DNA from 2 places in the Feifania hominis genome. Region 2 is predicted to be linked to the other one. Evidence: predicted binding sites of a transcription regulator. Region 2 holds the regulator's gene; the other holds the start of a gene.
The links. Region 2 encodes Rex, which represses fermentation and respiration genes when NADH is low (regulators of the CRP and FNR family bind a similar motif). Its sites were predicted from a motif close to ATTGTTAANNNNTTAACAAT; they were not measured.
Positions count from the first base shown of each region.

Region 1: the regulator Rex is predicted to act here: its motif matches at 1,491-1,510, upstream of adhE (bifunctional acetaldehyde-CoA/alcohol dehydrogenase).

Region 1 covers NZ_JACRSP010000002.1:549,812-553,219, reverse strand. The annotation lists gene H8695_RS06060 ([Fe-Fe] hydrogenase large subunit C-terminal domain-containing protein) at 1-1,009, opposite strand, end outside; gene H8695_RS06055 ((2Fe-2S) ferredoxin domain-containing protein) at 1,011-1,259, opposite strand; gene adhE (bifunctional acetaldehyde-CoA/alcohol dehydrogenase) at 1,612-3,408, shown strand, end outside.
Region 2 covers NZ_JACRSP010000003.1:263,123-266,530, reverse strand. The annotation lists gene H8695_RS08330 (ABC-F family ATP-binding cassette domain-containing protein) at 1-180, shown strand, start outside; gene H8695_RS08325 (hypothetical protein) at 286-924, opposite strand; gene H8695_RS08320 (hypothetical protein) at 1,014-1,271, opposite strand; gene H8695_RS08315 (redox-sensing transcriptional repressor Rex) at 1,359-1,988, shown strand; gene H8695_RS08310 (DNA-3-methyladenine glycosylase family protein) at 2,000-2,833, shown strand; gene H8695_RS08305 (S-layer homology domain-containing protein) at 2,914-3,408, shown strand, end outside.

The sequences.
Region 1 (3,408 bases), on a different contig from region 2:
CGTCGGGCGCGTAATCGCGGCCGATGGGGAATGTGACCGCCGCATCAAAATCGCGTCCGGGCGCCGCGGCGCAGGCGGCGTAATTGTCCACGCGGCCCTCGGCGCGCAGGCGGCCCATGCGGTTTTTCTGAATCGAGGGGCCGTTGATGCAGCTGCCGACGCAGGCGCTCATCTCGATGAAGCAGCGGTGCACCTTGCCGGTGGTGATCTCCTGCAGCGCCTCGATGCACTGCTCCACGCCGTCGACGGCGATATACTTGTAGTCGGGGGCCTGGTCCATGCTCGCGAGGATGCCGCCCGCACGCGGGAAAAAGCGCGAGCGGAACGTGGAGCCGTCGAGCTTGTCGTCTTTCGGTAGCTCGATGTGCTCCTCGCGCAGCCAGTCGGCCACTTCGTCAAAGGTCAGCACACAGTCGATCATGCCCGGGTACCGCTCCGCCTCGTCGATTTTGGAGATGCACGGCCCGATAAAGACGGTGTAGCAATCGGGGTCCTGCTGCTTGAGGTAGCGCCCGTGTGCGAGCATGGGCGAGAGGGTGTGAGCGAGATATTTGAGCGCGTCGGGGTAGTATTTTTCAATCAGGCGGGTCACCGAGTGGCAGCAGGACGAGATGATGACGTCGTGCTCGCCGCTTGCGACCATGCGCTCGTATTCGGTCTTGGCGATGTAGGCGCCGAGTGCGGTCTCGTGGGCCTCAGCGAAGCCGAGCTTCTGAAGAAGCTCCTCAAACTGCGCAATGCCCGAGCACTCAAAACCGGCGATGAACGAGGGCGCGACCGAAGCCACGACCCGCCGGCCGGCGGCGATGGCGTCGCGCACCTTTTGTACATCGTTTCGCGGTTCCTTGGCGTTCTGCGGGCAGACTACCACACAGCGCCCGCAGAGCAGGCACTCGTCCGCGATGATCTGGGCCTGGTGGTCCTTGATGCGGATGGATTTGACCGGACATTCGCGGATGCATTTGTAACAGTCTTTGCAATTTGCCTTTTGAAAACGCAGCACTTCCATGTCACTTCACCCGGCTGAGAATATGCTGGTTGAATTTCTCCTCGCAGTTCTCCTTGTTGAGTCCGGTGACAAACTCCTCGCCGACCTTGACGGTGACGCCGTCGGTGCAGTGGCCAAGGCAGAAAGAGGCGCTCAGGTTCACCTTGTCCTGCAGACCGTGCTGCTCGATGAGCGATTTGAACCCGCCGATGATGTCATAGGAACCTCTCAGGTGGCAGGAGCTGCCGATGCAAACGAATACGTCCAACATAATAAGTCCTCTCCCTTAACAAGCGTATTTTGTCGATTGTTAATTATTTAACACTACAATTATTATACATGGGCAAAAGGGGTACTGTCAAGCGGCGAAACACGCAAAAAACAGGGAGAAATCTTGTGCTTTTCGCCAGGGGAGGCAACCGTTTCCAGCCGGTGAGAAAAAGACAGAAAACAGTGGAAAAATCACCCGGTTTTCGGTATGATAGAATAGAGAGGGAAAAAGATTGTTAAATTTTTATCAATTATTTTTCTTCAACCTCTTGACGCGGCCCTTGGGATAGAGTATATTATTGTTATAAAATTAACAATCAGCCAAAATGGGAATCAATTGAGGAGGAACAGAAATGGCAAAAGAGAAAGTTGTCAAAGACCCGAAGACGGTGGATGTCAAAGCGATGGTCGACGAGCTGGTCGAAAAGGCCGACGTTGCGCTTCGCGAGTACATGTCCCTGACGCAGGAGCAGGTGGACGAGATCGTTCATGCGATGAGCCTTGCGGGACTCGACGCCCACTTTGACCTTGCGAAGATGGCGTATGAGGAGACCGGCCGCGGCGTCGTCGAGGACAAGGTCATCAAGAACATGTTCGCCACCGAGTACATCTACCACTCGATCAAGTATCAGAAGACCGTCGGCATTGTCGACGAAAACGAGATGGAGGGCTACGTCGAGGTCGCGGAGCCGGTCGGCATCGTCGCCGGCGCCACCCCGGTTACAAACCCCACCTCGACCACCATGTTCAAGTCGCTCATCTGCGCCAAGACGAGAAACCCGATCATCTTCGGCTTCCACCCGTCGGCTCAGAAGTGCTCGGCCGAGGCTGCTCGCATCGTGCGCGACGCGGCGGTAAAAGCGGGCGCGCCCGCCAACTGCATCCAGTGGATCGAGCACCCCTCCATCGAGGCGACCACCTATCTGATGAATCACCCGAAAGTCTCGCTGATTCTCGCGACCGGCGGCGCCGGCATGGTCCGCTCGGCCTACAGCTGCGGCAAGCCCGCGCTCGGTGTCGGCCCGGGCAACGTCCCCTGCTACATTGAGAAATCCGCCAACGTCAAGCGCGCCTGCACAGACCTGATGCTCTCGAAGACCTTTGACAACGGCATGATCTGTGCCTCCGAGCAGGCAGTCATTGTCGACAAGGAAATTGCAGCCCCGTTTGAGCAGTTCATGAAAGAGAACAACTGCTATTTCACCGATGAGAAAGAGACTGAGCTTCTCTCGAAATACGTCATCAAGGAGGACGGTCACTCGGTCAACGCCGCCGTCGTCGGCAAGCCTGCCACATGGATTGCCGAGCAGGCGGGCATCAAAGTCCCGAAAGACACCAAGATTCTCATCGCCAAGCTCCCCGAGCCGAAAGACGAGTACCCGCTGGCGCATGAGAAGCTCTCGCCGGTGCTCGCGTACTTTGTCTGTGAGGACGCAAAGCAGGGCTTCGACTATGCAAATAGGATGCTTGAGCTCGGCGGTCTCGGCCACTCGGCCGTCATCCACTCCTCCAACGAGGAACTGTGCCAGAAGTACAGCGAGGCCATGCGTGTCGGCCGCGTGATCGCAAACTCCCCGTCGTCGCAGGGCGCCATCGGCGACATCTACAACACCAACACTCCCTCCCTCACACTGGGCTGCGGTTCCTACGGGCACAACTCGACCACGTCGAACGTCTCGTCGGTCAACCTCATCAACAAAAAACGCCTGGCCAAGAGGAGAAAAAATATGCAGTGGTTCAAAGTTCCGCCGAAGATCTTCTTTGAGTATGACTCCATTCAGTACCTCGAGAAGATGCCGAACATCTCGCGTGCGTTCATCGTCACAGACCCGGTCATGGTCTCGAGCGGCTATGTTGACAAGATTCTCTACTATCTGAGAAAGCGCAGCGAGTACTGCCACAGCGAGATCTACGCCGACGTTGAGAGCGATCCGTCGGTTGAGACCATCATGCGCGGTGTCGAGGCCATGAAGCGCTTCCAGCCCGATGTCATCATCGCGCTCGGCGGCGGCTCCGCCATGGATGCGGCCAAGGGCATGTGGCTCTTCTATGAGCACCCTGACACCAGCTTCGACGGCCTGCGCCTGCGTTTTCTGGACATCCGCAAGAGAACATTCTCTTTCCCGAAACTCGGCACAAAGACACAGATG
Region 2 (3,408 bases):
CGCGCCGTCGAGCGCGAGATCGAGGCGCTCGAGGAGCAGGCCGCGGCCCTCGCGCAGGCCATGGAGCAGGCGGCGAGCGACTACGACAGGCTTCAGACCCTGCTCGACGAGCAGCAGCAGCTCAGAGAGCGCACCGACGCTCTCTACGCCGAGTGGGAAGCTCTTCAGCAGGACAGCTGACGCCCGGCCGCGCAGCGCCGCCGGACATGCCGGCTGTGACGCCGCGCCGGCGTCACAGCATATACAGAGAGGGGCCGCCCCGATGTGGGGCGGCCCCTCTCTGCGTCAGCGTCTCATTTCGTCGTAGAATTTTTGGGGCGAGACATTCTTATTCAGGTAGCTCTCCCAGAGGGCCCGCCGCTCTCCGGCGCCGTCCCCCGCGGCCGGCAGAGACTCGAGATACCCCAGCACCAGTTTGTGGTAGTGGCTGTTGTAGACGTGTTTCGCCTTGGCCGGAGTCAGGTTCAGCTCCCCCGCGATCTTCTGAAACGACGTGCCGCCCTCGCGCAGGCTCACAATGCGCGCGACGGTCTTTTCCCCCAGCGGCGGCAGCAGGGGCGGCAGACTCTCGGCGAAAGACTTCGGCATTCCCGGCTCGCCGCACCGGTATCTGTCGAGAAGCTCCTGCCAGCTCTTTTCCAGATACGCGCAGGCGCAGCGGCGGTCCTGATAGCACTCGTAGATGCTGTAGTAGAACTTTGTGACCTCGGCGGCGGTCTCATGGCCGAGCCAGCACGCGATGTGGTTGAGGTAGAGGCGAATCTGCTTCACTTTCACCCTGTTGTAGAGCTGCGCGGCGCCCCCCGCCGATCTGCCGGTGCGCCGCGCGATCTCGGCGAACGCGGCGTTCTCCTGGTCACGCAGCAGCATGATCTCATAGGCGCTGTCCTGCGCGAGTGTACTGTATGGAATATCGGTCAACATGGCAATTCCCCCGTTTAATATCAGACAGGTTACTATGGTTATGCTATCAGATACGAAATGTAAAAGATACGCCCACCGTGAAACAACGGTCATGTAACCGTGACATCTTTTGGCAGCTTTTTTTCCAAATGACCATCTGCTTTTCGATTTTCCTTTCTCGGCAGAGCTTTTTGTTTGCATTCATCGTAACGCAGCAGAATCGTTTTTTCCAACACTGATTCGCTGTTATCATTGACACATAAAATGCTTGAGTGTTCGCGCGCGGCAAACGGGCTGATCGTGCCAAAGCCCTGTCGCGGAGCCGCGACCGCAGCAGGCGTCCATGCTTGTACCGCCGCCGTTTCCACTGCCCGCAATTTGTTAATTAATTGACAGACCGCGCCCTTTTATCGTATAATAGCAGTATCTTTACACGAACATTCAGGGGGCGCGAGATGAAAGACAAGATCTCACTGGCAGTCATCCGCAGACTGCCCCGCTACTACCGCTATCTCGGCGAGCTGCTCGCAAACGATATTGACAAGATCTCCTCAAAGGAGCTCTCGGCGCGCATGGGCATCACCGCCTCGCAGATCCGGCAGGACCTCAACTGCTTCGGCGGCTTCGGCCAGCAGGGCTACGGCTACAATGTGCGCTATCTTCACGATGAAATCAGCAACATCCTCGGGCTTCAGAACTTCTACCCCGCCATCGTCATCGGCGTGGGCAACCTCGGCACCGCGCTGATTCAGCATCTCAACTTTGAAAAGCGCGGCTTCAAGCTCGTGGGCATCTTCGACGTCAAGCCGAGCCTCGTGGGGCTCAACATCACCGGCGTCACCGTGCAGCACATCGACGAGCTCGAACACTTCTTTGAGACCCACAGGCCCAAGATCGCGGTGCTCGCCGTGCCGCGCAGCGAGGCCGGCCCCATCGCCGACCGTCTCGAGGCGCTCGGCATCGAGGGGCTCTGGAACTTCAGCAACGGCGACATCCATCTCAAGACCGAAATCCCGGTGGAAAACGTCCACCTCGGCGACAGCCTCATGACCCTCTGCTACCGCATCAACGAGCGGGGCAAGTAATACAAACTGTTATGAATATCGCAATAAATACAACCTGTATCGGCTCGTATGCCGATTTTGACCTCGCGCAGACGCTGCACTCCGGCCAGTGCTTCCGCTTTGAGGAGCGCGGCGGGGCCTTTCGCGTCTGCGCGGGCGCGCGGTGCTATCTGCTCTCCCAGCGGGGGAGCAGTCTTTTTTTACACGGCGAGGCGGCGGCGCAGGACATCGACTTTCTCACCCGCTACTTCGATCTCGCGCGCGACTACGGCGCCATCAAGCGCGCGCTCTCGGCGGGCGACCCGGTCATGGCCGAGGCCTGCCGCTGCGCGGGCGGCGTGCGGGTGCTGCGCCAGGACCTCTTCGAGGCGCTTGTCACTTTCATTCTCTCGCAGAACAACAACATCCCCCGCATCAAAAAGATCGTCGAGGCCCTGTGCGAACACTTCGGCCCCCGCCTTGAGGGCCCGTGCGGGCCCTATCACGCCTTTCCGACGCCCGGCGCGCTTGCGGGCGTCACGGCGCAGGAGCTCGAGCCTCTCCGCGCGGGTTTTCGCGCGCGCTATGTCGCCGATGCCGTTGAAAAGCTCGCGCGCGGCGAGGTGTCGCTCGAGCTCGTGCGCGAGGCCCCCTATGAGCAGGCCAAAGCGGAGCTGATGAAGATTCGCGGCGTCGGTGAAAAGGTGGCAAACTGCGTGCTGCTCTTCGGCGCGAACCGGCTCGACGCCTTTCCCGTCGACGTGTGGATCGCCCGCGCCATCGACCGCCTCTACGGCGGCGAGATCGACGCGGGCCGCTTCTCTCCCCACGGCGGCATCGCGCAGCAGTACCTGTTCTTCTACGCCCGGGAGCAGGGTCTGAAATAATTGCGGAATTTTGTGCTCTTTCGCAACAAACCGGTGGGCGTCTCTCGTCTAAGAAGTATCATCTGTCAGGAGGGATTTTTATGAAACGACGTCTCTTTTCGCTCTGTCTTGCCCTGTGCCTTGTCGCGGGTCTTCTGCCGCCGCTCGGCGCGCTCGCCGTGGATACGGACGAGCCCCCCGTCGCCGAGTCGAGCTACCGGGATGTGCCCGCCGGAAACTGGGCGGTCGACGTCATCGAGCGCGCAACCGCTCTCGGGATTGTCAACGGCGTCGACAGCGAGGCGCAGCTGTTCGGCTTCGGCCAGAACGTCAAGCGCAGCGAATTCGTCGCCATGCTCACGCGCCTGTTCGGCTGGGAGCGCGAGATCGTCGTCACCCCCTCCTTTGCCGACTGCCGCCCGACGAGCTGGTACTACGACGACGTCGAGACCGCGGTCGCCCACGGCGCCGTGCTCAGAGATTCGACCTCGTTTCGCCCCGAGGAGTACATCACCCGCGAGGAGATGGCCGTCATGCTCGTGCGCGCGCTCGGCTATGAGACCCTTGCCGGCAACGCCGTCTCGTTCGGCCACCCG